DNA from 2 places in the uncultured Psychrobacillus sp. genome. Region 1 is predicted to be linked to the other one. Evidence: predicted binding sites of a transcription regulator. Region 1 holds the regulator's gene; the other holds the start of a gene.
What was found. Region 1 encodes LexA, which represses DNA repair genes until DNA is damaged. Its sites were predicted from a motif close to CGAACATATGTTCG; they were not measured.
Positions count from the first base shown of each region.

Region 2: the regulator LexA is predicted to act here: its motif matches at 7,870-7,883, upstream of Q0371_RS07415 (UV damage repair protein UvrX).

Region 1 covers NZ_CALIED010000071.1:32,157-47,329, forward strand. The annotation lists gene Q0371_RS14535 (hypothetical protein) at 317-904, opposite strand; gene Q0371_RS14540 (DinB family protein) at 1,079-1,528, opposite strand; gene lexA (transcriptional repressor LexA) at 1,781-2,401, opposite strand; gene Q0371_RS14550 (LysM peptidoglycan-binding domain-containing protein) at 2,575-2,886, shown strand; gene Q0371_RS14555 (recombinase family protein) at 2,883-3,530, shown strand; gene Q0371_RS14560 (DUF896 domain-containing protein) at 3,596-3,829, shown strand; gene tkt (transketolase) at 3,916-5,916, shown strand; gene Q0371_RS14570 (YneF family protein) at 6,066-6,287, shown strand; gene Q0371_RS14575 (hypothetical protein) at 6,495-7,028, shown strand; gene Q0371_RS19220 (NUDIX hydrolase N-terminal domain-containing protein) at 7,212-7,331, opposite strand; gene Q0371_RS14580 (alpha/beta hydrolase) at 7,572-8,531, opposite strand; gene Q0371_RS14585 (hydroxymethylglutaryl-CoA lyase) at 8,541-9,437, opposite strand; gene Q0371_RS14590 (acetyl-CoA C-acetyltransferase) at 9,530-10,732, shown strand; gene Q0371_RS14595 (YqkE family protein) at 10,748-11,011, shown strand; gene Q0371_RS14600 (helix-turn-helix transcriptional regulator) at 11,261-11,467, shown strand; gene Q0371_RS14605 (hypothetical protein) at 11,464-11,946, shown strand; gene Q0371_RS14610 (hypothetical protein) at 12,419-14,089, shown strand; gene Q0371_RS14615 (DegT/DnrJ/EryC1/StrS family aminotransferase) at 14,107-15,173, shown strand, end outside.
Region 2 covers NZ_CALIED010000034.1:72-15,244, reverse strand. The annotation lists gene Q0371_RS07450 (methyltransferase domain-containing protein) at 1-395, shown strand, start outside; gene Q0371_RS07445 (HD domain-containing protein) at 434-1,840, opposite strand; gene Q0371_RS07440 (hypothetical protein) at 2,293-2,454, shown strand; gene Q0371_RS07435 (ABC transporter permease subunit) at 3,148-3,987, shown strand; gene Q0371_RS07430 (ABC transporter permease subunit) at 3,984-5,024, shown strand; gene Q0371_RS07425 (hypothetical protein) at 5,332-5,724, shown strand; one part of gene Q0371_RS07420 (IS3 family transposase) at 5,884-6,517, shown strand; one part of gene Q0371_RS07420 (IS3 family transposase) at 6,517-7,457, shown strand; gene Q0371_RS07415 (UV damage repair protein UvrX) at 7,931-9,184, shown strand; gene Q0371_RS07410 (cytoplasmic protein) at 9,245-9,748, opposite strand; partial or broken gene Q0371_RS19200 (MFS transporter) at 10,205-10,686, shown strand; gene Q0371_RS07400 (MFS transporter) at 10,669-11,382, shown strand; gene Q0371_RS07395 (GNAT family N-acetyltransferase) at 11,522-11,956, opposite strand; gene Q0371_RS07390 (GNAT family N-acetyltransferase) at 12,639-13,070, shown strand; gene Q0371_RS07385 (VOC family protein) at 13,149-13,547, shown strand; gene Q0371_RS07380 (GNAT family N-acetyltransferase) at 13,579-14,088, shown strand; gene Q0371_RS07375 (glucose 1-dehydrogenase) at 14,271-15,017, opposite strand.

The sequences.
Region 1 (15,173 bases):
GGTTAATGATCGCTTGTAAAATAGCTTTTGTGCGTTGGTAATAGGGTGTTTTAAGGGGATATAAAAATATAAAGATGAGTATTTTCTTAAATAGCAAAATCCTGATTAAACGCTAACATTTACAAATAAGTGATTGTAGCGGCAGGTCACGACATCAGGATGATGGCTTAACCTGAACAACTGAAAGCGTCTGTCAGAAATATATTCACTCAGATGTTATGAAAAAGGGAAGGAGGTTCTTTGGAAATAAAAAAAGATGGACATGAATATATCATGCCATCTTAATGTCTTTTGGTGTATGTGATTTTTTTACAAATCAATCTATATTATATTCAAGTAGTAAATTCTCCATCTCTCTTCCAAATTCGCGATCAAGTTTTCTTACCTCACTCAAAATTTCGTTCGCCTTAGTCATTTTATTGGAATCGTATGTGTCCATAGCAGTAGCAACCTCACTAAATGCTATATGCTGTTTATTGATTGCGTCTATAAAAAGTTCATGGGTACGAGCAATTTCATCATTCGGAGGGACTATTGCTTCAATTACTTCAATAATAGCCATGTTTTGGGGTAACAAATCTGTTCTGATTACTTCAGCGAATTCTGGAGGAGTTACCTCTCCTGTGGAGGAGCCTATTCTTAGAGCATCCCACTGAGCTCCTAAATTAGTAGTCTCCATATAAATTTCCCTAACTTCCGTGACATACGTTTCAACGGCTTCTCGATCTTTAAAATTTTCAGGTACTTTAGTAGATACCATTTCTGCCTCTGTTTTACTAGCTTTAAGTTCTATTGGTCGTTTTTCCTTGTCAGCTATTGGGGGAGTAACCTCTTCATTTGAATTACAGGCAACTAAGTAAATAGTGCACGAAAGTAAAAATATTAATTTTAGTCCTTTCCTCATATTTTCTCTCCTTTTCTTATTTGGGTTGTAACACACATATATGGAAGGTTTTTCTTGAACTATAAAACTTTACCCTTCGTCGCAAAAAGAAAAACCAAAAAAGGAGAAAATTGTATAAAATAAATGAAAAATAGAGTATTTAATATTTTTTAGTAGAAATGTATGTAATAGTTGTTAGAATAATGGTTTTTCAAATTGGTTCAGATGGGCAATCACAGCTAGTTGACCAATATGGTAGGCCTCGTGACCATACACATGCTGAAATACCCAACCAATTGTCGGAACTGATGGAGGGATCCACCCGTCAGAAAATGATGGCACGTCTATAAGCTGGTCAAATTGTAAAACATCCAAAGAGTTAAGAATAAAATCAGTTTCCATTCTGATTTCCTCGTAAGCTGTTAAGATTTCTCGAGGTGGTGAATAAGCATCAACAGTAACTTTAGGTTTCTTTTTAAAAGCTATTTCATTGATCCAGAAATCCTCACTTGTGGCTATATGAGATACTACCCAGGCTACATTATTAGAGTAATTAGGGTGAACTTTCACCCAATTTTCTTCAGACAAATTTTTAAGGTAAGGTATTAAGGTTTTTCGAAAATCGTTACGATAAGGAAATTGCAATTTGAATCTTCCTTTCCACGGTTAGTAGATTATGATTCTCTTTTGTTAAGTTCTTTCATAAAAAGACGAGGGGGAAGTGTAGACTTAAGGTGTAAAAGCAAGATAAGAAATTATTAGTAAAAACAAAACCCCCTCACATATAAATGTGAAGGGGTTTTTCGATGATCTAAACAGAAATGTCCACTTTCTAGTTTAGATATGATATCGGCTCTACGTAATCATACTATGATACGGAAATAAGTCAAGAGATTATTAGTGGATATGTCGGTAAACTCCAACTACTTTTCCTAAAATCGAAACTTGGTTCACAATAATAGGGTCCATAGTCGAGTTTTCTGGTTGTAATCTAAAATATGTTTTTTCTTTAAAGAACCGTTTCACAGTAGCTTCGTCGTCCTCAGTCATTGCAACTACAATATCCCCATTATTAGCAGATTGTTGTTGTTTAACCACAACATAATCTCCATTCAAGATTCCAGCTTCAATCATACTGTCACCCATAATTTCTAACATGAATAGATGGTCGTCCGATGTACCAAACGTTTCAGGTAAAGGAAAAAATTCTTCAACATTTTCAATAGCTGTTATAGGCATACCGGCAGTAACTTTACCAACCAAAGGAACATGCACAACACCCTGTCTTTCCACAGAAACTTCCAAACCGTCCAAAATTTCAATAGCGCGTGGTTTTGTAGGATCTCTCCGAATTAACCCTTTACTCTCTAATCTTGCTAAGTGACCATGCACTGTAGAGCTTGAGGCAAGTCCAACAGCCTCGCCAATTTCACGTACGGAAGGTGGATAGCCTTTTTTACGAACCTCTTCTTTTATAAAAGCTAAAATATCTTCCTGTCTTTTCGACGCTTTCTTCAATGAGTTCACCTCTTTTAGTAATAAATTACCTACTATATTAATACTTGTTAATAGTATAACAGTGTCCTATACAATATGCAAACATAGGTTCTAAAATATGTTGACAAAAACAAATGTTCGCATTAGTATTAAAATGTAGATACGAACAAACATTCTTATTTGGAGGTTTTAACATGAATTGGGTAAAAAACAATTATTTTTTAGCGTTATTTTTAGGACTTAATCTAATTTTCATAACAACTATGGCTATTACACATACAATCTCGGCAGAAAAAGATTACGAAATTCATATAGAACAAGGAGATTCCCTTTGGGGACTTGCTAGTGAATATGGAGTAAAAGATTCAAAAGAAGACTGGATAAGTAAAGTTATCGAAATGAATAATTTATATGATACCTCTATTAAACCAGGAGATGTTATAGTAATTCCAAAGGTAAGTGAGAACTATCACTTAAATTATGGAACAGAGGTAGCAGGAGAATGAAATCAGTTATTTATTGTCGGGTAAGTACAGACAAGTCTACTCAAGAAACTTCACTAGAGAGACAAGAAGAAGAGTTAATAGATTTTGCAACAAAACAGGGTTATGAGGTTTCTCAAGTATTCTTAGACCAGCATAGTGGGTACGATGTGGAGAGAGATGGCCTACTAGAAATGCTTAATTATGTGAAGGAGAATGATATTAAAGCTGTATTTGTCCAAGATGAAACTAGAATCGGCAGAGGAAATGGGAGAATGGCAGTCCTTCATATGCTGCAGAAAACGAATACTACCGTATTTACATTGCAAGATAAAGGGATATTAAACCTTAATGAAATGGATTCTATGCTTTTAGAAATTCTTGCCTTAGTTGAGGAGTATCAACGCAAAATTCACAACGCCAAAATTAAACGTGGGATGAAACGAGCAATCTCGCAAGGTTATAAGCCAGAAAAGAATTTAAAAACTCGAGGGAATCCTGAAGGAAGAGATCGTATAGATATACCAGTTGATGAAATAGTCCGGTTAAGAAATGCAGGACTAACTTATGAGGAAATTACATCCACTCTCAAAGGGTTAGGATTTCATATAAGTAAAGCTACCGTACATAGAAGATATATTGAATATAAAGAAGCACACGAAGAGTAAAGACTTGCACTTCGTGTGTTTTTTTCATACCTTTATATAAGAGATAGCTGAAAGGATGAAATTAAATGTTAAGTAAAGAAAAATTAGCACGTATAAACGAGCTGTCAAAGAAATCTAAGTCTAGTGGATTATCTATTGAAGAGGCAAAAGAACAAAGTGCACTACGCAAAGAATATTTGGAAACGTTTAGAGCGACGATGAGAGATACAATTGAACATGTGAAAGTTATTGACCCTTCTGGAAATGACGTAACGCCAGAAAAGGTTCAGCAAGCAAAAAAGGGTAAATTTCTGAATTAACTAATCATTTTAGAAACCTTGATAATACAGAGATTGTTGTCTACACTAATAATATAGAAAAAAATTTGTTCGAGAGGATGTCATTCATGTCATTACAATCAGATTTATTAGCAATTACGACTATACGTACTCTTTCTATCGATGCAATCGATAAAGCAAACTCTGGTCACCCTGGTCTTCCAATGGGGGCTGCACCAATGGCTTATACGTTATGGACAAAACATTTACGCCACAATCCGAGCAACCCTAATTGGTTTAACCGCGACCGTTTTGTTTTATCTGCTGGTCATGGCTCTATGCTGTTATACAGCTTGCTACATCTTGGCGGATATGATCTTCCAATGGAAGAGATTAAAAACTTCAGACAGTGGAACTCTAAAACTCCCGGACATCCAGAATTCCGCCACACTGCTGGGGTAGAAGCAACTACTGGTCCATTAGGACAAGGAATTGGTATGGCTGTAGGTATGGCAATGGCCGAGGCTCATTTAGCTGCCACTTATAATAAAGAAGGACACTCTGTTGTTGATCACTATACGTACGCGTTATGTGGCGATGGGGATTTAATGGAAGGTGTAGCTGCTGAAGCTATTTCACTAGCAGGCCACTTGAAGTTAGATAAATTAATCGTATTGTATGATAGTAATGATATTTCATTAGATGGAGATTTACATAAATCTTTCTCTGAAAATATAGCTAAGCGTTTTGAATCTTATGGATGGAATCATATATACGTAGAAGATGGAAATGACATCGAAGCTATTTCTGCTGCTATCGATAAAGCTAAATCACAAAATGATAAGCCAACTATTATCGAAGTTAAAACAGTCATTGGATTTGGTTCACCAAACCGATCAGGTAAAGCAGATGCGCATGGTATGCCACTTGGAAAAGAAGAATCTCTTTTAGCTAAAGCAGAGTACAAATGGTTATTTGAGGAAGATTTCTATGTTCCAGAGGAAGTATACGAGACTTTCAAGGAAGCTGCAGAACGTCAAGGCGTTCAAGAAGAAGCATCTTGGAATGATAAATTTGCAGCATATGAAAAAGAATTCCCAGAATTAGCAGCAACTTTAAATCAAGCGATTAAAGGAGAAATGCCTGCAAACTTTGCAGATGCTCTTAAATCATATGAAGAAGGTTCTTCACAGGCAAGTCGTGCTGCTTCAGGAGAAGCAATTAACGCAATTGCTCAGAATCTACCTTCATTCTTTGGAGGAAGTGCTGACTTAGCTGGTTCTAACAAAACTACTATTAAAAATGCTGGCGATTTCTCTGCTGAAAACTATGCAGGTAAAAACATCTGGTTTGGAGTACGTGAATTTGCAATGGGAGCTGCACTTAACGGTATGGCATTACATGGTGGTCTTCATGTATTTGGCGGTACATTCTTCGTATTTAGTGATTATGTTCGACCAGCAATTCGTCTATCTGCCTTAATGGGATTACCAGTTACTTATGTATTTACACATGACAGTATTGCAGTAGGAGAAGATGGTCCAACTCATGAGCCAGTTGAGCACTTAGCATCACTAAGAGCGATGCCAGGTCTATCAGTTATACGACCAGCTGATTCAAACGAAACTGCTGAAGCATGGAAGCTAGCTGTTTCTTCTAAAGATCAACCGACTGTATTAGTTCTATCACGTCAAAATCTACCAACACTAAAAGGTTCTGTGGAACAAGCAAGTGAGGGAGTTGCAAAAGGTGCTTATGTCGTTTCTCCAGCAGAAAATGCAGAAGGTATCTTATTAGCAACTGGTTCAGAGGTTGGGCTAGCAGTAGAAGCTCAAAAAGCTTTAGCGGCTGAAGGAATTCAAGTTTCTGTAGTTTCTATGCCTTCATGGGATAGATTTGAAAAACAAGATGCTGCATATAAAAATGCAGTACTACCTTCTAATTTAACAAAACGTCTTGCGATTGAGATGGGATCTTCTCTTGGTTGGCATCGTTATGTTGGATTCGAAGGGGACGTAATTGCAATCGATACATTCGGTGCAAGTGCTCCTGGTGAAATCGTTATGAAAGAATACGGATTTAATGTAGAAAATGTTGTTTCTAAAATGAAAAACTTACTACAAAAATAATATTCTTATGTGCAATTCGAATACTTGGTCTTAAAAGTATTCGAATTGCTATTTTTTAAAAGAAATTATATAGAATGCCTAGCCAATTTATAGTATAATTTCAATTGGTGTCTTGTACACGTAGAGAAGTTGGTAAAGGAGGAAAAACATTGGATACTTGGATATGGGTTGTTATAGTAATTGTCGCTTTAATCGGTGGTGTTGTAATTGGATTTTTTGCAGCACGTCAATATATGATGAAATATTTGAAAGAAAATCCACCAATCAACGAACAAATGCTACGTATGATGATGGCACAGATGGGTCGTAAACCATCCGAAAAACAAGTGAAACAAATGATGAACCAAATGAATAAAATGCAAAATAAATAATAAAGCCACTTAGCAAAGTGCTTTCTGACTATAGACAACTCATTTATATTTGAGTTGTCTATAGTCTTTTTTTATGAACAATCCGGCCAAATTATAGAATAATTATGTAGTTGAAACTTAATATTGCTTAAATCGTAATAAGTATTAGAGTGAGGGATATAAAAAATGTATAACCATGAATAAGCCACTGAGAAAGGTGAGATACAAATGAAACAATATCAATTCAATGATGTGTTATACATGAAAAAAAAGAATGCTATTCAAGTGGAAAACAGGGAGAAAGAGAGTGTTGGAACCATTGAAGAAGCAGATATTTCAAGATGTGAAAAGGGAAGTGTAGTGTCATTTACTGCTCACAAGGGATCCGAAATTAAGATCGGGATTAAAAAACGAAATATCAAAAACTTTCTTATTGCTACATACATCATTGAAACAGAAGAGAAGACCTATTTTTTGAAAGATAAGCAAGGGAATAGCCTACTCTACTTTTGTGTTTTAGGAAATATTGATGAACAAGACATACGAATTGAGGAAAATTGGAGCAACGAGATAGAAGTGAAAATAAATCAAATTCATATCGCTACTATTAAACCAAATGAATTCACGCTTAAAACAACTATACTCACTGAGGACCACATTTGCGAATCATCTTTACTTTTTGCTGTTATTATTTTGATGTACTTTATGTATAAAATTTATAAGAATGAATCCGAATCTATTGAAAATATATTTTTGGATTAATATAGGTACAACTAGGTACTCAAGTATAATCTTAAAGTCTTAATATAGAAGCATTCAATTGGATTCATTGAATTTTAGGATTAGTCGATTGTTTTTGTATTTTCTACTAGTAAAGGTGTTACTCTGCGTATCGAGTAATGTCGAACGATATTTACAAATCCAATAATGCTTTTCTTAATTTCGCTAATTCGAAGTACTCTGCATCATTTCATACCTTTCAATATCATACGGATTATGTGTATATTCTATCCCGAACTGAGCTGTCGAGCGAACATGTTCTAATAACTTTAATTTATTTTCCATATATAATCCTCGCCTTATTAATGCAAAATCCCCAATTGATATAACTCCTTTTATTACATTATTAAATTGGAATATTTTTTTATACTATCTAAAAACCAAATGGAAATGATTTCTAAGCTTCTAGCGGACGTTTTCCATGAAATGAGCGTTAAGATCATCATGTTCAATGTCCAGCTACATTAAAAGAAGATGACCCAAGTATTAAAGGTCATCTTCTTTATCTGTTAGAAAAATTTAGAATCAGTTATTCGTAAAAGTTTGTATCGGATTCTCTTCTCCTAGCAGGTCATATTGCTTTAAGAAATCTGAGACGATTTCCTCATATTCCTTGCTGTTCTCATTAAACGATTTAGCATGAGCCCCAATATCAAATAGCTTTAACATCTTTGGACCTCTTTTCTTTTCATATAAGTCCTCAGTCATTTTCGGTAGTATAAAATCGTCCTCCAGGCTATGAATAAATAGGACAGGCTTTTCAATTTTGTCTACTACATCAATGGGGGATACTAAATTCAGGGTGTACCCATCTCGAAACTTTAAGAAAAAATTTGCAAATCGGATTGCTAAGCTTGAACGAAGAGGGGTTGTTTGAGTCATAATGTGATACACTTGCTCTTCAAAGTTGGAAAATGCACAATCGGAGATATAGAAATCTGCATCATCCACAATGGAACCAGCATAGAGAAGGGTGGTGGCTGCGCCCATGGATTCTCCATGTATACCAATAACTGCATTTTCACCTGCCCTTTCTCTAACGGCTTCCACAATAGCCTGTAAATCCATTTTTTCATAATAACCGAAGCTTGTCGTTTTTCCACCAGAATCCCCATGTCTACGGTGGTCATATACAACACTATTAAATCCCAGTCGTTCAAACATCCTAACAAATCTAAGTGAATTGATCTTGTTCTCTGTAACGCCATGACAAATAATAACGTAGTTACTCGTTTCTAATGGCTCGATGAAAATCGCTTTAAGTGAGTATCCGTTTTTAGAGGGGATCCATCGCTCTAATTTATTTACTGCTGTATACCAAGCTTCATCAAATCGTTTGGATGTAAGCTCCCGGTTATAAATAAAATCATCTTCTTTTTTCTTCATATACATAAGTTTGTTTGTAAGAAAAAAGCCGAATATAGTAGCAACAGCAGAAATAATACTTGTAAAAATACTCGTCCAAACAATTACTCTTTTTCTCAAGGTCAACACCTACTTGCTTTTAAATAGTTTATACATACCTGTTTCAATTGGTCTGGACACATAAGGAGAAATTATGTCGACAGCGTTTAATAATTCATCTATGTCGATATTAGTGGTAATATCCATTTTATGTAGCATATTCACGACATCCTCAGTTGCTACATTGCCTGTTGCACCCGGTGCAAAAGGACACCCCCCTAAACCACCAGCCGAAGTATCGAATCGAGATACACCTGCTTGTAACGCTGCAAATATATTGGCAATACCCATTTTGCGAGTATCATGAAAATGGGCAGTAATTAATGTATGAGGAAACTCATTTATTAACGTATGGAAAAGTGCGTAGCTTTCTTTTGGATTCGCCATTCCAATAGTGTCCGCCACGCTAAGCTCTTGTACACCCCATGACACAAATTCCTTACATAGTTCAGTTACTTTTTCCGGATCGACTGCACCCTCAAAAGGACAATAAAAAGCAGTGGAAATACATGCACGGACAAAATATCCGTCTTCTATTAATTTTTCTACAAGAGGCTTTAATTCATTCATACTTTCTCTAGTAGTTTTGTTAATATTTTTTTTATTAAAGCTATCTGAAACGCCAACAAAAACAGCGACACTTTTAGCTCCATTTTCCAATGCTAGGTCTATTCCTTTTTTGTTTGGTGTTAGTACAAATTGTCTACCCACTTTTTTCGCATTTGTAACAATTTCTTTTGCATCACTCATTTGTGGTACCCATTTAGGTGACACAAAGGAGCTTAGTTCCATTTCCTCTACCCCAGCTTGTTGAAGTTGCTCGATAAATAACAGCTTTACATCAGTTGGTACTACATTTTTTTCATTTTGTAGACCATCCCGTGGACCTACCTCGATAATTGTCACTTTTTTTGGTAAACTATACATATTCATCCCTCCCTCTTTTATTGTAAAGAAAGGTTGGTTGAACAAGCAAATTTTAAAATTTTTGTTTCATAGTTTTATTGAAAATAGGGGATATGAAGGAGGAAATTCACGTGACAAATGAAGTTGTAATCGTAAGTGCAGTTAGAACTGCTATTGGTTCTTTTCAAGGCGCACTAAAGGATGTTCCGGCAACAAAGCTTGGAGCAATTGTAATTGATAAGGCTTTAGAAAAAGCTGGAGTTTCTAAGGAATCAGTGGATGAAGTAATCATGGGGAATGTGCTTCAGGCTGGTCTTGGACAAAACCCTGCTAGACAGGCTTCGATACAAGCAGGTTTACCACAATCCGTTTCGGCTTTAACTATAAATAAAGTATGTGGTTCAGGTCTTAAAGCAATACATTTGGCAACACAAGCGATTATTGCTGGAGATGCAGATATAGTTGTTGCTGGTGGTATGGAGAATATGAGTCAAGCTCCATATCTATTAAAAAATGCTAGAGAAGGGTTCCGAATGGGCGATCAAAAAGTAGTAGACAGTATGGTTTCTGATGGTCTATGGTGTGCTTTTAACGATTACCATATGGGAATAACAGCAGAAAATCTTTGTGACCGCTATGATATTTCACGTGAGGAGCAGGACAAATTTTCTGCTCGGTCTCAAGCAAGAGCAGCAGAAGCTGTAGAGACCGGCAAGTTTAATGATGAAATAGTTCCTGTTGAGATTCCTCAAAGAAAAGGCGAGCCTGTTATCTTTGATAAGGATGAATATCCGAAAAAAGGGTCAACAGAGGAAAAGCTAGCTGGTTTGCGTCCTGCTTTTAAAAAGGACGGTTCAGTTACGGCTGGAAATGCTTCGGGTATTAACGACGGCGCAGCAGCTGTTGTCGTAATGTCCAAACAAAAGGCTGAAGAACTAGGCTTAAAACCATTAGCTACAATTCTTGCTAATGCATCTGCTGGAGTAGATCCAAGCGTGATGGGAATTGGACCTGTGGAAGCAGTGAAAAAAGTGTTGAATAGATCAAAACTATCCTTAAGTGAAATCGAGCTAATTGAAGCAAATGAAGCTTTTGCTGCTCAATCTATAGCAGTAGATAGAGAGCTTGCCTTCAATCATGATATACTAAATGTAAATGGTGGAGCAATTGCTTTAGGTCATCCAATCGGTGCGAGTGGTGCTCGAATTTTCGTTACTTTACTTCATGAAATGGAGAAAAGAGATGCTAAAACGGGGCTGGCGACACTTTGCATAGGTGGAGGACAAGGCGTAGCCACTATTGTGAAACGCTCATAAAGTAGGTGAATAATATTGGCTAAGAAGAAACAAAAAAGACAGCAACAGCCTAATTTTAAATCTTCAGCTGTAAAAGAAGATGGGAATTCTCTTTCAGATCAGCTTTCTATGGATGTGCTTGCTAAGTTAAAAGAAACTAAGAAGCAATTAGTCACAGCTGAGCAAGAGAAGGAAGAAGAAAGACAGGCACAGCTTGCTTTTGAAAAGAAACAAAAAGAAAAAAACAAATCCTTCGAAGAATTGCTCGATGAGTATGGCTTTAGTGGTTCTAAGTTCTAAAAAAAATGAATGGCCCCTAGAATTTTGCGGACAGCAAAATTTTAGGGGCCATTTTTGAATCATAATGAGTGAAAATTTATAACGATACTGACCAGGTAATTTACTTCAGAGGACTAAAGTTTTTTCACTTATGAACTAGAAATTGATTATATGAACTTATATTTATCTCCACTTTAATGTAAGAAATACTTTACTTTATGTCTGGTTTACTTTACATTAAAGGTAATTAAAAAACAGTGGAGGGAATAAATGGAGATAAAGAATCGTTTAAAAGAACTGAGAGCAAGGTCTAACCTTACACAAAAGGACTTATCAGAAAAAGTAGGTGTAACGCGTCAGACTATTGTCTCGCTGGAGAAAGGAACCTATGTGCCATCGCTGTTACTCGCGATGAATATAGCGGAAGTGTTTCAGGAGCCAATTGAAAAAATCTTTTTCAAGGGGGATGGCAAATGAAGATTGTTCTATTTGAAAGTATCAGCAAAATCATTATTATAGGGGTGCTTGCATTTGCAATGGGGTTTGCTTATGAAAACATCTGGTTGATGGATGAATTTGATAGAGGGTTGTCAAACGGTGAAGTTATAAACGTGGAAGTAAAATTTAGTTGGTGGCCATTTATCCTCAGTATTTTATTAATGATACTTCAATCAATTCTGTCTCTAAGATTGAAGTCAAAAAAAAGGGCAGACATCCTTTTGAAGTTTGGAGAATTTCAAGATGGAGATGAACGGGAGCTGAGCATCACCAATAAAGCATCCAGAGCTTCTCATGTTGCTTTTACATTGAGTGCAATTACTGCAATGTTGATTATGGTTCTTTCTACAAATTACATTTATCTACATCCTGCATTTCCTATCTATTTATTTGCAGGAACAATAGTTGCTTCCGGCATAGCTTATGCTATAGCATGGTGCGTTGAATATTATAAGTGAATGAGGTTGAGAGAAAAATAAATTAAAGAAACGTGAAATCTGTAGCTTGATTTCACGGTTTATTTGTTTAAGAAGCCAGCTGATTCTTGTAAGACAATCTTTTTGTTCGTAGAGAAGGTGGCGACTCCTAGGGGACAAGCTCGAGGGAGAGACTACAGGCTAAGGCCACGTGCCCCCAGGAAAGCGTCCACCGTAGCGGAGAACTACTGGGTTCGAATTTCTTCTCTATTATGAACTTTCAATTAAGCAAAAAATAAAGCATTAAAATCTATTAAGCTTGGAGATATATTTCCAAGCTCTTTTTTCTGTTCCTTTTTAAACCCACCTGTAGCTAACGTCATCCTACAAATATAAAAGTTTATAAAATTTTCAAATAACTAATTGATAAAAATACCCAGTTATACTATGATTATCATAACAATATTATAGACAGGTAATATACATGTCTTTTTTATAGAGGAGTGACCGTTAAATGAGGATGGCAAAAGTGGGGGTTCTTTTAGATAGAGAGGAAACCGAAAAACAGTGGAAGAAAGGGGAAAATGTATTTGACCGCTATTTGGAAGAGATTCTTGATCATGTAAGACTGCCTTATAAAAAAATAGATTCAATCGAGGAGCTTGACTCCTTTGATTTAATGATGGTGGCTTGTTGCCCTAATACAGAAGCTGCTCAAACTAAAATTTTAGATTATGTAGAAAATGGAGGTACAGTAATTTCATATGGCGATCTTCATTGTCTAAAAGAAAGGTTAGGCTTCAGTTCCCATTCTATTCCTGCTATAGGCTATGCAGAGCTTTCTTCTTTTCTTAACCAGTCAACGTCTCTTCGTTATTTACACGCGGATCCATGGGTCTATTTTGGAGATCAGTTAGAGATCCAACAATTTGGAGCGTTACTAGAGGGCAATGGAGATGCCCTTCTTCAAATTAAATATGGAAAAGGGACCATTGAACGCTGGGCCGTCTCTATTCCCCAAACAATTGTAGGCTTACAGCAAGGTACTGCTCCTATAACAGAAGACGGAGTTCCTGCTCCCGACGGAAGTGCAAACTTGGATGAGGAGATATTAAAGGCGGACGACGGCTTTATGCTCGATTGGGACCTAGACCGAACGGTTACTGAAACAGGTATGCCTTATTTTCCCCATCCGTATGCTGATTTATGGAGAGAAGCGTTAATAGAGCATTTGGTAAAGTGTGCTCTCGATAAAAATCTTACGCTTCCTTTCATTGATTATTGGCCAGCAGGAGTAGAACATGTTGCTTTAATCTCTCATGATAGTGACTTGAACGTGGACGAATCAGCACAAATAACGTTAGATACCCTAAAGGAAGAAGGCGTGCAATCGACTTGGTGTATGATTGTGCCTGGATATAATCCTTCTATTTACAATCAAATCAAGGCAGATGGGCATGAGCTAGCTCTACACTATAATGCATTAGAATCAGACAATGGAATTTGGTCAGAAAGTGCCTTTCATGCACAGCTTACTTGGTTGCAGCAGACAGTGGGTATAGAACAAGTGACGTCCAATAAAAATCACTATACGAGGTTTGAAGGCTGGGGAGAATTTTTTACTTGGTGTGAGAAATATGGAATACAGGCTGATCAATCGAGAGGTCCTAGCAAAAGAGGAAACATAGGCTTCTTATTTGGCACGTGTCAGCCTTATTTCCCTATCGCTTGGGCCGATGAAAAAAATCGAATGTATGATGTGCTAGAGATTGGTTTTCTGACCCAAGACTTGAACCATAATACGTTAGCGGATGCGACGGTTATCGAACCATTTTTGGAAGGAGTCAAACGAGTGAATGGAGTTGCTCATTTCCTATTTCATCAAATCCACATCTATCAGCAACCGCCAGTACGCGAAGCGATTACCCAACTAATCCGTATGGCAAGGCAGCAAGGCTTCTCGTTCTGGACTAGTAAGCAAATTAATGATTGGGAAAGAGTAAGACGTCAGGTTAAAATTATAGAAGTATCTGAAGAGAATGGTGTGGTACTTAGTGAAAATTCGGTTGCCGATAAGCTCGTTATTCTAATGCCCGTTCCAAAAGAAGATGCACAAACGGTCAAACGTTTTGGGCTGCATTGTAAGATGGTTTCTGCTACAAATCACCTTTTAAAGGAAGCGTAATGTTGGAGGGTCTAAAAATGAAAAACAACACTTTAGCGATTTTAGGTGGGCAAAAGGTTAAAACGACTCCATTCGGGACTGGGAAACGCTTTGGGATGGAGGAAGCAACGGAGCTACTAGAGGCACTAGAGCAAAATACACTCTTTTATCATTTCGGTAGCAAGGTTAAGAAATTTTTAGCAGATTTTAATGATTTATATCATGTGAAGTATAGTGTGGCTACCTCATCTGGAACTGCTGCGCTGCATGTTGCTCTAGGAGCAGCTGGTATTACAGTCGGTGACGAGGTCATAACTAGCCCAATTACAGACCAGGGTACTGTAATTGGTATCTTATATCAGAACGCTATACCTATATTTGCCGATTTAGAGCCAAATAGCTATAACATGACAGCTGAAGCCATTGAAAAGGTAATCTCACCTAAAACAAAGGCGATTATTGTTGTTCATCTTGCTGGAAACCCATGCGACATGGATTCCATTATGGAACTTGCTAGAAAGTACAATGTAAAAGTGATAGAGGATTGTGCCCAAAGCTATCTCACTACTTACAAAGGGCGCTTAACTGGCACAATTGGTGATTATGGATGCTTTAGTACAAACGACTTTAAGCATATATCTACAGGCGATGGCGGAATTGTTACTGTAAATTCCGGGGAAGAGGAAGATTACTTTACCACTCATGCATTTGCAGATAAAAACTATAAAAGACATGACAAGGAAGTTGTAAAAGATATTCAATATCTGGCACCTAACTATCGTATGACAGAACTTCAAGGTGCTGTTGGTATTGCGCAGATAAAAAAACTGGATTGGATATGTACGCGAAGAAATAAGCTTGGAGAACGATTGAGTAGTGGAATACAGAATACCAAGGGCATACGGCCAATGAAAATAACAACTGGGGGATGGTGCAGCTACTGGTTTTATATGCTAACGCTCGACTTAGATGTGTTAAGCTGCACCCGTGAAGAGTTCTCAGCGGCACTTACAGCAGAGGGTATTCCAAATTCACCAGGGTACATTCCACAAGTGTTATACGCACAAAGCCTATTCCAACAAAAACAGGCTTACTTAAATAGCGA
Region 2 (15,173 bases), on a different contig from region 1:
GATTAAAGAAGGTAGCTAAGCGCATATGTATCGCTGAGTGGGATTTAGAATGGACTAAGCCAGAGCAGCTTGCCCACTTTTATTCAGCGAGCATATTGGCAATATATGCAGAACAGTTTGAAGACGAGGGTAATATCCAAAATATTTTCCACAAGGAACAACTTAAAGATATGCTGAAAGAGTCAGATTGGAACCTTGTTGACTCGAAAAATGTGGATGCATCGTTCCTACAGGACGGCAAATGGGAAGTAGACTATGCGATATCAGTGAGAGAGAAATTTAATCATTCTCCCGTTAAAATACAGACGCTAATTCAGAGTTATTATGCCTTACTAGAGAAAGCTTCAAATAAGAATGTTCAATCATTAAACAGTATAGTATTAATCGCAAACTAGCCTAACACGCCATAAGATTGCTAGACTCTTATGGAATGTTAGGCAGGGTTTGTCTCATCATTCACGATATCGGTTATTTCTTTAACAGCCTTTGAGGTTTTCACAAAATGAAGCCACTTTGCATTAGCGGTGATTTTATTTTTCACATGGAGCTCTACTATATCTTTATCCTTTAAAATTGTTTGAAGTGAGCTTATCTTGCCATTTACTTTGGCAAAGGCTAGTTTATTTGCCAAATTCGGATTAAGTGCATATGCAAAGTCAATGATGTTGGAGTTAATTGGTAACTTAATAATATCCATTTTTGGTGTGTATATTTCTATTTCTTTATAAAAAAGTTCTAAAGAGACTAGCTCACAAAATGCAATTGGGTTATTGGTAATGGATTTAGCAAAAGGAATCGAATTCCCTAAAAGAGAGGTACTTAGAGTTGTAGAATCAATGGTCTTTAAGCAAGCGAATATCCCATTCTGGTAGAAGTATTGTGTTTGCCTATCCTGTAAAACAATTGTCATTGGAATCCCAGCTACCCTAACCTTTGTTTTGAGCTGTTTGATAAAGGGGTGTTTTTCAATGGCAATTTGGTCTACAAAATGATCTGGCATTGTTTCAAATGTGGAATGCACGAGACCAAGAGCTGTATAGCAGTTGAAGGTAGAATCAATGGTAATGTGAACAGTAAACATATCAGAAAGGTAAAATCCTTCACTTAACAAGTTGTACCCTTGAAATAAGGGGATATTAATCCATCTATGTTTGGTAATTATGTGTGAAGTATCCTCTTTCATTAGTTTGGTAATAAATTCCTCATATGATTCTTCATAAACTTTTGTATAGTTATTTATCTTCTCTCGAAATTGCTTATACCGTTCCGGATGCAAATAGCTGAAGGCTAGCTCTTCCAACTCCCTTTGGAGTGTAAACAACCCTATTCTTTCTGCTAATGGTGAAAAATAAAGAAGTGTTTCGTTTGAATAGGGAATTTTCTTTTCCGTTCTTTTGATAGCCAGGGTTCTCATATTATGCAAACGATCTGCTAGTTTAATAGCTGCTATTCGTATATCTTGAATAGCATAGGATAGGAGCTTCTCCATATTAATGGCACTATACTCCTCTTTTTCAAACGTACCTTTTTCAAACTTCGTTAACCCATCCACGATAAAGGCGACATCTTTTCCAAATAAAAGCTCGATTTCCTTGAGATCAACTGTTGTATCTTCCACTACATCATGAAGTAAGGAGCAGACTAAAGTCGTTATGTCCGCCTTGTATTCGGACAAAATCAGGCACACCTCGAAAGGGTGGATAATGTAAGGTTCACCAGTTGCTCGTGTTTGGCCAACATGCGCCTTTTCAGCAAAATCCATGGCACTTTTTAGTTGAACTAATTCTCTTTCCTCTAAATAGTTACAGCTATGTATAAGCTGCTCTTTTACTTCCTTCATTTGAAAATCACCTCCATTTATTAATATATGTATTAAGTCCTCCTTGAGCAAAGCAATTTAGACTAATAAGTGGTATTTATATTTATTCTACCGAAATGTCAGAATTCCTTTTTAAAGGATAGAACAATCCTAAACATTTGGAGTCTCCCCGTATGAGCGCCAATAAATGAATGGAGAGTGTCCCATAAACAGTGAAAACTCGCCCGTAAAATATGAAATAATGTCCCATAAGGATTAAGAAGTGTCCCATAAATAAGGAAAGCGCCCGTAAATGGTTGGAGAGTGTCCCATAAACAGTGAAAACTCGCCCATAAAATATGATAAGTGTCCCATAAATTGAGTGTAATTCACTCGAGGTCACATGTTTCTAAACTATCTATTCGATGATCCTAATTTTTGATTAAAAGTTTCTTTTTAGATAAATTTAAAGTAATGCTTGAGGAGGGTTTAATATGAAATGTGGTGCAAAATGCTTTTTAGTGGAGATGGAAGTGAATGGAGTAGTAGAGGTTATAGCGGTGAACGCCCGATCACCAATTGAGGCAAGAAAAACTATTCGTTTAGAATATGGGAAAGAAACTAAGGTTCTCACAGTTACTCCCGAAAAAAGTTAGCCAATAATTTATAGATTATTTTTCTGAACGTTATATTAAATGACGCAAAAAATGAGCTGGACCACGTACTCCAAGCTCATTTTTTGATTGTGGTGTTTTAATAAAAACACAGTTATTCAATTTAGTCGACCTTTTTAGTAAAAGCCCAGATAAGACTAATTATTACTGAGCTTAATATAGTTGCCATTAATAAGGAAAATAAACTTACAAATAAAAATGAACCATAATCCTCTAATTCCTTAAACGGATTATCTGTAATGAAAGAATCACTTATCAGAAATACTAATAAAGTTGGGATAAAGATATAGGGAAATAATTTCTTGAAATAGCTGTTGAAATCTAGATATTTAGAGTTTTTTGTTTTGCTTATCATATAAAATCCCCCGTAGATAAACTACACCGTTGAGTGTCGCTCCAGAATTGAGTAATGCCACTTATATTCATTACTTTACATATATTAACTTATTCGACATAGTCGGATAAAAACCTTCCTCTTCATCATAAACTTCAAAGTTAACCATTTACCCATTACAGAGATTGTTAGGAATCATAGTTTAAGTGAAGCATCTAACAATTAAAACTAAAAACTACCTTTTTCCTCTAAATATATTGAGTCTCCTGAAAATTCTCTTTTATTCGTTAATTATTGTGATATGATAATTTCATCGTAAATTTTAGTCACGGGGGATTATTATGAAAGTTTTTTGGAGATGGATGTTTCAGCTAGGTGTTGCGTTTATTGGTATTGTACTGATTAGTGGATTACCGTTGTTAATTACAGGCTTCCAGCAAGGGGAGTTTTGGTGGAAAGAATATAGAGACCACCTATTTGGATTGTTTCCTTTAAGTAAACTATTAGAAAAATATGCGGGTTTGCATATTGGAGAATACATCCAATATTCTCTCGAGACTTTATTTTTGGCACTTATAGTGGCTGTTCTGTTAGCTCTATTTTTTACTGTGATCACTATGTTATGTAAAGAACGAGTTAGACAGCGGATTAAAACTGTTTTTTTCTTTTTGGAATCAATTCCGGATATATTGATTATAATGCTCATTCAGCTTCTAGTAATCATCATTCATAGGCATACAGGAGTATTTGTGAAGATAGCCGTTACAGGTGGGGAGAAAATTTATTTGCTTCCAGTAGTATGTTTGATGATTCTTCCTATGGTTCAGCTTTACCGATTAAGTATGCTTACTTTTGAGGCAGAGGAACGGAAAATGTATACAGAGCTTGCAAGATCGCTTGGATTCGGCAAATTGATTATTTTACTCATACATATGTTTAGAAATGCGATTATTAGTATCTTTTTTCAATCGAAAAAAACGATGTGGTTTATGCTTTCCAACTTATTTATCCTAGAACGTATGTTTAACATGCCAGGTATTATGTTTTATTTGAGTGCCAATATAACCGGAGAGTTATTTTTTATAACGGTGTGTAGCTTCTTTTTCCCAGTGTTCCTCCTGTATAGCTTTGGTGAATGGTATTTTCTACGTCATGTGAACAAGGGGAGAGCAATAGGATGAAGCAAAAATCAGTGTGGAGACAGCCTTATTTTGTGTTTGGATTTATTATATTAGCCTTCTTTTTATTAGGCAGTTTTATATTTGAATGGATTTTTGGACCAGATCCGAAGCAAACCTACTTTTTAATGGAGAATGGCAGAGTTATAGAAGCTGCGCCACTATCCCCTAGCTGGATGCATCCACTTGGGACGGATCAGTATGGCTATGACATGTTTGCTAAAATCATGCTTGGTGCAAAATATACCATCATATCGGCAATGGGTGTTGCAGCTGTCCGAATGCTCATCGCAGTACCGTTAGGGTTTGCAATCGGTACTTATTGGCAGAAGAGACGTACGCTTATTAACAGTGCTATTGATCCTCTACATTATATTCCCATGACGATCTTTTCTTATCTAATGCTTTACCCTGTGTTATGGGAGCCGATGGAGGGATTTTCTACAACAGTATGGGAGCGAATTATTATTCAAGTGGTATTAATGGCAATCATTACGGTACCGATAGTAGCTTCACTTATAGGTAATGAGGCGAACCTTCTCTATCAGGAGGAATATGTTTTAGCTTCTAAAACACTGGGTGCCGGCCGACCAAGAATTATTACTCGTCATCTATTTCCAATGATGAGAGAGAAGTTATTTGTTTTATATGGCCAACAGGTAGTAGAAACATTAGTGGTGTTCACACATCTAGGATTGTTGCAATTATATATTGGAGGTACGGCAGTTAGCTATGATCCTATGTTTGGAGACCCTCCAAAATCGATTGCCTATGAATGGGCTGGACTTTTTGGATCATCCTTCCGTTACCTACAAGGTGTGCCTTGGCTCCCACTAGGCCCTGCTATATGCTTTGCCTTAGTTATTTTAGCCATTTCCGCCATGATAGAAGGTTATACTCGGGCAGTGAATGGGCAAGTCAGAATTCCAAAGAGAAAGAAAGTGGCGTTTGTATCTGAGGACGTCGTGGAATGGAATAAGCAACAGCTACAGGATAAAATGCAACTTTTACATGAGGGGAAAGAAAAGCAGAAAGTTTAGGGAAATCTATAAATATCCTCTAAAGGCAGAGGTTACGATGTAGAGTGAATGACAGCTAGGCTCACATCAAAGACAAGCCTATGTTAACTAACGAGTTTATTTTAGAGGCACAAACATAGTAAAACGCACTTAAATTCAAAAAGTAATTCACAGTGCGTTTTTACTGTTTTAATTTTTGGGGATTAGTAGGTGAATTACACAATTAGGATAATGGATATTTATGTTAAAATGATATTACGGATCTAGAAAGATTGTAAAAGGGTGTCCTAGCGCTAACCGGGCAGGTTAATAAAATGGAGGGGAATTTTTGAAAAGAAACAAAGTACTATTTTTCATTATATCTGTGATTTTTTTATTATGCTTAGTGTGGATCTTATTTCCTAATAAAAGTTCAGAAGTAAAAAGTTTCACCTATGAGATAGAGGAAAACAATGATGACCTCATTTTTGAAGTTAACTTTCAATTCACTAATTATGCAGATGATTTTAGTTATGCAACTATTGTTTTAGACAGTATTTTTTATCAGCGACTTAAGAATCCCGAATCTATTGAACCCATTTTTTTAAACGGTGGAGTATCTGGTTCTACAACAATAATTATTAACAAAGAGGATTTAACTCCAGACTTTATTGAATCGTTAAAATCGAAGGAAATAAATCCTTTTCGTGCTATAAGTATCGGGGAAGAAATTATTTTGTAATAAATCAACTGATTGAGGCGTTCGTTAAAAAAGATAGAAAAGATCTGTGACATAACTAGTCAATAAATTAAAAGACGTGAGATCAGCAACTGATATGCTCCCCAATAGGTAGACAGATGAAAAAACAAAAATCTGTTTACCTGTTGGGGGTATTTTTTTATGGCGCGAAGTAAGCATACAGTTGAACAAAAGCTAACCGTTCTCCAACTGTTTGAGGATGGAAAATATACATTAGAAGAAATTTGTAGAATGCATGAATTAACCTATACTACACTTTACCGTTGGCAAGTGAAATATAAAGCGGAAGGATTAGAGGGGTTGAAGGAATCAAAAACTTGGAAACCTTACTCCAAAGAACTGAAGGAAGCTGCGGTACTAGATTATACACGTAATGGACTAACCATGAATGAAATACTCGCAAAATATCAAGTGAGTAGTGATTCTGTTTTGTATGGTTGGATTCGCAAGTATAATAGTCATAGCGAATTAAAAGACTCAAGAAAAGGAATGAGTAAAACTATGACTAAAGCTAGATCAACAACGGTAGAGGAACGCATTGAAATTGCACAATATTGCTTAAACAATCAACGAAATTATCTAGCAACTGCAGAAAAATATGGGGTTTCGTATCAACAAGTGTATAGCTGGGTGAAGAAATTAGAAACAGCAGGCGAAATGGCATTAAAAGACGGTCGTGGGCGCACGAAATCAATGGAAGAATTAACAGATGAAGAGAAATTAAAATTACGCATGCAACAAATGGAACGGGAAATGGAACGCTTGCGTGCAGAAAACTTATTCTTAAAAAAGTTAGAGGAAATCGAGAGGAGGCGTTAATCAATCAAATTCGCTTACAACAGCGTTATCTAGCGATTCAGGAACTACATACAGAGGAACGAATTCCGGTTATCGTCTTATGTAAAATCGCTAAAATTTCACGTGCTGCCTATTATAAATGGTGCGCGCGCACCTCAACAAAGCGCGAACAAGAAAACGAAGCTTTATTAGAGGGGATTCGCCTACTATACGACCAGGTTGATGGAATCTATGGATACCGTCGTATGACGCTGACGATCAATCGTTATCGTGAATTGGCAGGCTCACCTACGTACAATGAAAAACGAATTTACCGTTTAATGCGTATGTATCTAATACAATCTGTCATTCGTCGAAAACGAAAAGGATATAAGAAATCTACACCACAACACGTTGCAGAAAATCTGTTAAATCGTAATTTTAAGGCTTCCAAGCCAAATGAAAAATGGTGTACAGATATTACCGAATTCAAATATGGTGTCGGAAGAAAAGCATATTTAAGTGCGATTATTGATTTACACGACGGGTCGATTATTGGTTATAAACTAGGTAAATCCAATAATAATCGTTTAGTCTTTGACACGATTATTCCAGTGATCGAACAATTACCAGCTGGCGCCTTAACGATGATTCATAGTGATCGTGGCTTTCAATATACTTCGAAGGGATTTAAACGCATCGTAGATGGCGCTAAAATGACGCACAGCATGTCCCGAGTTGGCCGTTGTTTGGACAACGCTCCAATCGAGAATTTTTGGGGTACACTGAAATCAGAAATGTATTATTTACGGGAATTCCAGTCGTTTGAGGAATTAAGAAAAGCAGTTGATGTTTATATTTACTTTTACAATCATCAACGTTATCAAAAACGACTAAACGGCCTGAGCCCTTTAGAATTCAGAGCTCAAGCCGCTTAGTTCAATTTTTATTATTTACACTGTCTACTTGACAGGGGGCAGTCCAAACTTGATTTCATGTCTTTACTTTTTTAAGATAACTGATTTCTAATAAAAAATAATTTCTCTCTTCTCATTGGTTGGAGCAAAGCGACGAGGAGATTGAAATCGTGCACCGCAGAAAGCGCCCGCCGTAGCGGAAAACAGCTATATTGTATTTTGAAGAGACTTTTGTTGCAACCTTTTTTATCTTTGAAATATACTGTGATTCATTTTGTGAAATACTGTGTTATTAAGACGGTCATTTTACGTTTTGCACCTCACAAGTAAACCCGTAATTGTAATGAGTTTTTAAATTTAATATGGCCATCCGAGCAAAGGTCAGCCAGTCCGATACACCTCCTCCTCCAATGGTCTACATTACCATTGAATAAGAACGTATGTTTGTAATATACTAAGAGGAACGAATGTTTCTTTTGGGAGGGGAAGCTTTTATGTATGAGGGCTTAGAAAATCGAAGCATTATTTGTATAGACATCCGCAGCTTTTTTGCAAGCTGTGCTGCGGCAGAGGCGGGGCTTGATGTGATGAATACGCCTATTGCGGTTATTGGAAACTTGGAGCAGAAGGGAAGTATTGTGCTTGCTGCTTCACCTCCGATGAAAAAAAGGTTTGGTGTTAAAACGGGGTCCAGATTATTTGAAATACCAGACGATCCATCCATCCATCTGCTAGAGCCGAAAATGGAGTTTTTTGTTCGGGTTTCAATGGAGATAACACGTTATTTAAATCAGTTTGTCCCAAGTGAATCTATTCATGTGTACAGCGTGGATGAATGCTTTGCTGATTTAGGAGGAACCGAAAAGCTTTGGGGACCAATTGAGCGTACAGTCAAACGTATTCAGGATGGCCTGCATTATCAGTTTCAGCTTCCATGTGCAGTGGGATTGGGGCCGAATATGCTTGTGGCAAAGCTGGCACTTGATTTAGAGGCCAAAAAAACTGGCTTTGCCAAATGGACATATAAAGACATCCCTAAAAAGCTGTGGCCTGTTTCCCCGTTAAGTGAAATGTGGGGGATAGGATCACGATTGGAAAAAACGTTAAATAATATGGGGATTTTCAATGTAGGGCAGCTCGCAAACACTTCCTTGGATCTACTGGAGGAAAAATTTGGAGTGATGGGAAATCAGCTGTACCACCATGCCTGGGGGATAGATCTCTCGGAACTGGGAGCACCCATTGTAGATGGTCAAATAAGCTATGGAAAGGGTCAAGTATTGTTTCGCGACTATCGAACGAAAAAAGAAGTAATGGCAGTCATACTGGAAATGTGTGAGGACGTGGCAAGGCGAGCAAGAGAAGCTAATATGGTTGGACGCACTATCCATCTATCGGTCGGTTATAGTAAGGAGGTTTTTGGTGGTGGATTCAATCGTTCACGCTCTATAGATGAACCAACGAATGCGACCATGAAAATCTATAAAATATGCGAGCAGATTTTTGATGACTTTTACGACCGCAGTCCGGTAAGGAAACTATCCATTTCGATCACCAATCTAGAGCCAGAGAACTCGATGCAGCTAAGCCTTTTTGAGGAAGGGAAGTGGAAGGAACGAAAGCTTGGGAAAACGATGGATTATCTTCGGAACAAGTATGGTTCAACCGCTGTTTTACGTGCAGTTTCCTATACGGAAGCTGGAACTGCTGTTAAGCGGGCGGGCCTACTTGGAGGACATAAGAAATAAAAAAAGGAGGACTTGGACGTTGGTCACAAGCCTCCTTTTTTACATACTAGAACCACTATTTTAGTCTAGCTTAATCATGATAGTGTCATAAGGCATTACTTTCATACTTGGCTTAATGCATTGGTCATTTACCAAAATAGAACCGCTTTTTATTTTATCAACGACAACAGTCCTACTCCAATCAGGTATTTGTTGAGAAAGAAGAGAGTCAATACGATACACTCCTTCTATAGATTTAATCATTATATGAACTTCCGATACTCGATTTTCTAGATAAAGATGGACGGGTATTTCTGTCAAAATGCTTTTTTGATGTACAGGCTCTCGTCCATAAACCCTCTCATGCTTACGAAAAGCTTTATAAATGTCTAGCTTTTTATTCCAAGTGTGGTTTTTTTCACATTTGTAAATAGCAAATCGGTATATATGCTTCCCATTAGAATTATGTCTTCGTATATTAGTGTCGGTAAACGTAGAGTTTTTCCCACACATTTTGCAATGCTTTATCTCTGAACGAACTGTTTGCTTCTTTAGAATTTCCCAATCATGACGTATAACGGTCATTTCCTTCACCTCATATAAGATAAAGGAACAATTGCATCCGTTTGGACATTGGTAGAATCGTTATTAATTTGTACAACAAAAAAGAGACCCCAAAAGGATCCCTAAAAGCATACGAAACTACTGGTGTGCTCTTGTTCCTTTGTAATGGTAGATGGGCAGACTAATCCCTTGGTTAAAATAATCAGGAAAAGTGCTATCCAATTTAGTTGATCCATTACAAAGTAAATGTTGGCATAAGAGTTTTGTATCCTTTCTCCAAACAGATTTAATCGTATTGTAACATAAAATTTTTTATTTTGAGAATAGTTAAATTAATTAACTCTGTTAAAGGCTAGAGTTGTTTTTTCGTGAAGCGATTTAGTTTGTGAATGTTACACTTAAGCTAACGCAGCGGTTTAGTTGAACAAGAGGTCCTTTTTATAGCTTTAAAGAATATACATGTAACAATAATTATAAATGGGGGATGTAATGGAGTTTAGTGGGAAGGTAGGTTTAAGTGTTGGTTGGATAACATTGTTTTTAATGGGTATTGACTTATTTGTAGTATCTCCTTTACTACCGTTCATTTCGGAAGCCTATAATGTTAGTTCAGCGATGACTGGATGGATGGTAACAGTTTTTGCAGTCACATATGCTTTTTCCGCTCCTTTCTTTGGATGGTTTCAGATAAAAATGGACGGAGACCATTAATTACATTTGGCTTATTGTTGTTCGTCATTTCTAACATACTAACTGCTTTTGCTCCTTCATTTTTTTGGTTAATTGTTAGTCGTGTTTTAGCTGGTTTATCTGTTGCTTCAATTACTCCTTTGATTTACGCAATCATTGGAGATACTGCACCACCAAATCGGACAGGGACATGGCTTTCGATTGTTGTTTCAGGACACTTAACAGCTCTTTGGGCAGGAGCTCCATTCGGTATGTTATTAGAGCATTTTCTCGGTTGGCGTTCAGTATTTGTTATAATGGCTGTTATAGGAGCTATATTGGCAGTAGTAAATTTCAACACCTGGAAATATGTTCCTAGAATCTATTTAACAAGGAATCTATTTGAAGGAAATTTGCTAAGAATACTTGGTTCGGTAAGTGTTACAACCTTTTGGGCGATTTCAATGTATGCTCTTTATGTTTACTTAGGAGCTTCTCTTTATTCTGAAAATAGATTCTCATCAACAGAAATCGCATTAGCTATAACTTTTTATGGTATCGGAGCTGTTTTAGGAAGTCTTATAAGTGGACAATTAACAGATAGATTTGGAGAAAGGAATATATCGAAAGTTACGCTCATGTTCTTGACTCTAATATTTGTTTGTTTAGGTATATTCTTCACATCAGGTGATTGGATCTATTTCTTCTTGTTCTTATGGGCTTTAGTTGGGTATGCAGGATTTACTTCATACCAAGCAAGATTAGCGGTTGAATATTCATACGAACGAGGAATTGTCATGGCGTGGAATAATACCGCTTTGTATATTGGTATTACCCTTGGCTCAATGATTGGTGGTTTTGTCATTTCTAAATGGGGATACTCTTTCCTTCCGTATGTTTGTAGCATTGCAGCAGTTCTTAGTTTTGTCCTTAGTACCCAAAAAGTCAAAGAAACAAAAAAGGCATCAGCTGTTTCAGATACATGACCTCCGAATAAAGTCTTTTTGTTGAACTAACGAGGTGCTTAATAAAAAATCAATATCAAAGCAAAATGAGCCAGGAGGAAATATCCTAGCTCATTTTTTATGTGTATTTAAAATCAACCTTTACCTTTAACATAGCTAATTAATTTAACTGTTTGGTCATTAAAAGGTGGGGAATACCATCCTCCATGAAAGCATCGGAGGCTGTGTGATAACCGAGTTTCGCGTAGAAGCCCTCGGCGTGCGTTTGACCGTGAAGCTTAACCTTAGAAAGACGCATATCCTTCGCTATTTCCTCTAGGGAATGGATAATGACTTTTCCTAATCCGAGTTTACGGAATGGCTCTAAAATGCAGATGCGTTCTAGCTTTCCTACTCCATCGACCGCTCGAATACGACCCGTGCCTACTGCTTTATGATCGATAGACACTAAAATATGCTGGCACTGCCCATCCAACTGATCAAATTCATCAAATTCATCCTCTAAAGGGACACCCTGTTCTTCAACAAACACACTTTTTCTGATGTCAAAAGCTTCTTGTAATGAAGCATCAGATGCAATCTTTTCTATGTACATTATCATCATTCCTTTATAAATTAATATAAATCTATTATTTCATAAATTGAATCTATTTCCCAATTCGAGTTTTCAGTTAACGCTGTTTTTAAGAAGGTTTTTAACCTACGAATAGCGCATACTAAATTTAATCGTGAAAGTATTCTTCTTACAAGGAAGTGGAAGCTTAGTTGTTCACTAACCCTAAATATTACTAGATAAGGCTGCCAACTTCTTCAGGCAGCTTTTTCATTTTGATTGGGGATTGCGGGAAATTGGACTTAAACGGCGTTAAACACAATGGAAGTCTTTGGGGATAAGGAAGGTATTTTGCACATAAACAAAGAATTATTAAAACTAGGGGGTGAAAGCTCTGTATGTAATTGTCGCGTTAATAATAGTAATAACCTTTATAGTTTCAACTTTCTTATCCTTGTTTGTGTTAAAAAGGTGGGGTCGACGGAAGGCAATGCTGACAAGCTGTATAGTAAATGTGTGCTTTTTAGGAATAGCCGCGGCTAATTTGTATGCAATGGATGCTAAAGTATTTTTGAAGCTCACAAATAGCTCTTTAATTATCCTGTTATCCGTACCTATTCTCACATGGATCAATTGCTTCGTAATCATGCAAAAAAGTAAAAGATAGTAGTATTTTTATCATTATTTCAGAGCAATGGATAGACAGGAAGGGGGAGATATTTAGTTGAATGAAATTGTAGAAAACCAAATAGACATACATATTTTTAAGTTACTAGAGCTTGCCACGTCAACGGACAAAGTAATAGAAGAATATAATGCTTATCAACAAATAGAAACAAGAACGCTTTATGGCTGGAAAACCAATGACGTCTATGTTGCATGTATAGGAATAGAAATGATAGAGAGACATCATGCAGAAATAAAGCATATAGCAGTTACCCCAGATAGTCGAAAACAAAAGCTAGGAAGCAGGATGCTAGATTATGTCGTGCAGGAGTTAGGGCTTCATCGATTAACCGCGGAAACAGACTGTGAATCGGTAGGTTTTTATCGGCGATGTGGATTTACTGATTCGAGTCTTGGTGAAAAGTATCCTGGGGTAGAGCGGTTCTTGTGTGTGTGGGAAGAAAAGATCCTTGTTCATCAAACGAGATAGTGTGTCTAAGCATAATAAACGTATGAAGCAGGAGACAAAAACCAATATACAATCAAGTTAAATAACGGAGGAAAGCTAATGTTTTTTGAAATGACGGTCCAGATAAGAGTATCCGATTTCCAAAAAGGTCTTCAATGGTATAAAACGTTATTAAAAAGAGAGGCAGAGCTTATTCCACATGATGGGTTTGTGGAATGGGAAGTAATCTCAGGGTGTTGGCTTCAACTTTCAGTAGGCGTTCCAGCAAAGGGGAGCGGTCCATTGCGTTTAGCTGTGAAGGATTTGGAAGCAGAACGTGAACGAGTGATGAAGGAACTTTGTGTAGAATACTTCGAAATTCACTCGAGGGAAGAAGTTGGGGCCAAATGGGCTACTTTTATGGATCCATGGGAAAACCAAATTGGCTTTTTTGAATACATGGATAAACAGGAAGAAAAAGAGCGAATACAGTTGTTGAATAAGAATCAAAGTAATTAATAGCTCGTCTTCAGAAAGAGGGATTTTTTAAATGAACATTAGTATTGAAAGGCTAAAGATGGAGGATATAGAAGAGCTCTATCTTTTTGAATCCAAAAACAGGACTTATTTTGAACAGACCGTACCTTCAAGGGGAGGAGATTACTATCATCACGAAATATTTATGAGGAAGAATATTGCTTTGTTAGAGGAACAAGCAAGGGGAGAATCCTATTTTTTTCTCATCAAGGAATCCGAATCTATAATAGGGCGTATTAATTTAATAGATATTGACAAACAACAAAAAAAGGCGGATTTGGGCTACAGAATTGGAGCAGAGCACACAGGGAAAGGGATTGCTAGTCTAGCAGTAGCAGTGTTGCTACAAACCATTTCATGGGAAGAAATTAATCAAGTGAATGCTAAAACCACAGCTAATAACATCGCTTCACAAAAGGTTTTAGAGAAAAACGGATTTCAAAAGGTCCAAGCTAAGGAATTTTACATAGCCGGAGAAAGTATAGAGTTCGTTCATTATACGTTAATAGGTGGACATATTTGATTCCCGATCAGCGCTAAACAATCTATACATAATAACTTTTACAGATCAGTAGCTTAACGCACCTACAATTAATAGTGAAGTCAGTTCCTAGTGTAATCCTCAAATAATATAAAAAAATATAAAAATCCTTTCACCCTCTTATATAAAAGAATGAAAGGATTTTCTTAGTTTAGAAGAGGGACTCATGCCTCATAGATCATCTTTTTTGTCATGCCGCCGTCAATTGTTACATTTGTGCCTGTTACAAAGTTGTTAGAAGGATCCGTCAAATATAGACAGGCCTTAGCGATATCACTTGGTTTTCCTACACGACCCGAGAAATGCTGAGCATGGTCTACCTCCCGGAGGTCATTATAATCCCCAGTTTCAATCCATCCGGGAGATATACAATTAACTGTAATATTGTCCTTAGCTAATGAACTTGCTAAGGAATGGGACAGTGAAATAATGCCGCCTTTAGTAGCAGCATAGGACTCGGAGTTGGGCTCGGACATAAAAGCTCTTGTAGAAGCCATCGATACGATGGAGCCACCGTACTCATTAGTTCTCATAATTTTGGCTGCTTCACGACTACAAAGGAAAACACTTCGTAAATTTGTATGAATGACGTCATCCCACTCATCCAACGATAAGTCGTAAGGCGAGCTCGGTTGAAATTTCCCTGCATTGTTAATCAGTATGTCAATCGTTCCGAATTCTTTAGTAGTTTGTTCCATTAGATTTATAACGTCTTTTTCCACTCGGACATCCGTTTTTATAAAAAGACAAGAGTACCCCTGCTGTAAAAGAGATTCCTCCGTTTCTCTACCAAGCGATTCATTGCTATCAGCTAAAATCACGTGAGCACCGTTCTCTGCGTAAACTTGCGCAACTCCTCTGCCAATACCCTGAGCTGCTCCAGTAATGATTACTACCTTGTCATCGAACATTTTAATGCCGCCTTCCTATGTTTTTTTATTGTTTAGGAAATTATAAAATTGTGAACCTGTCGTTAAATTGATGTCTAGCTCCATCGCCTTGCCCCTCGGGTCAAATGGATAAAAGCTCCGGTGGCTGGGGAGCTGCCTCCTCGCTTTTCCCCATTT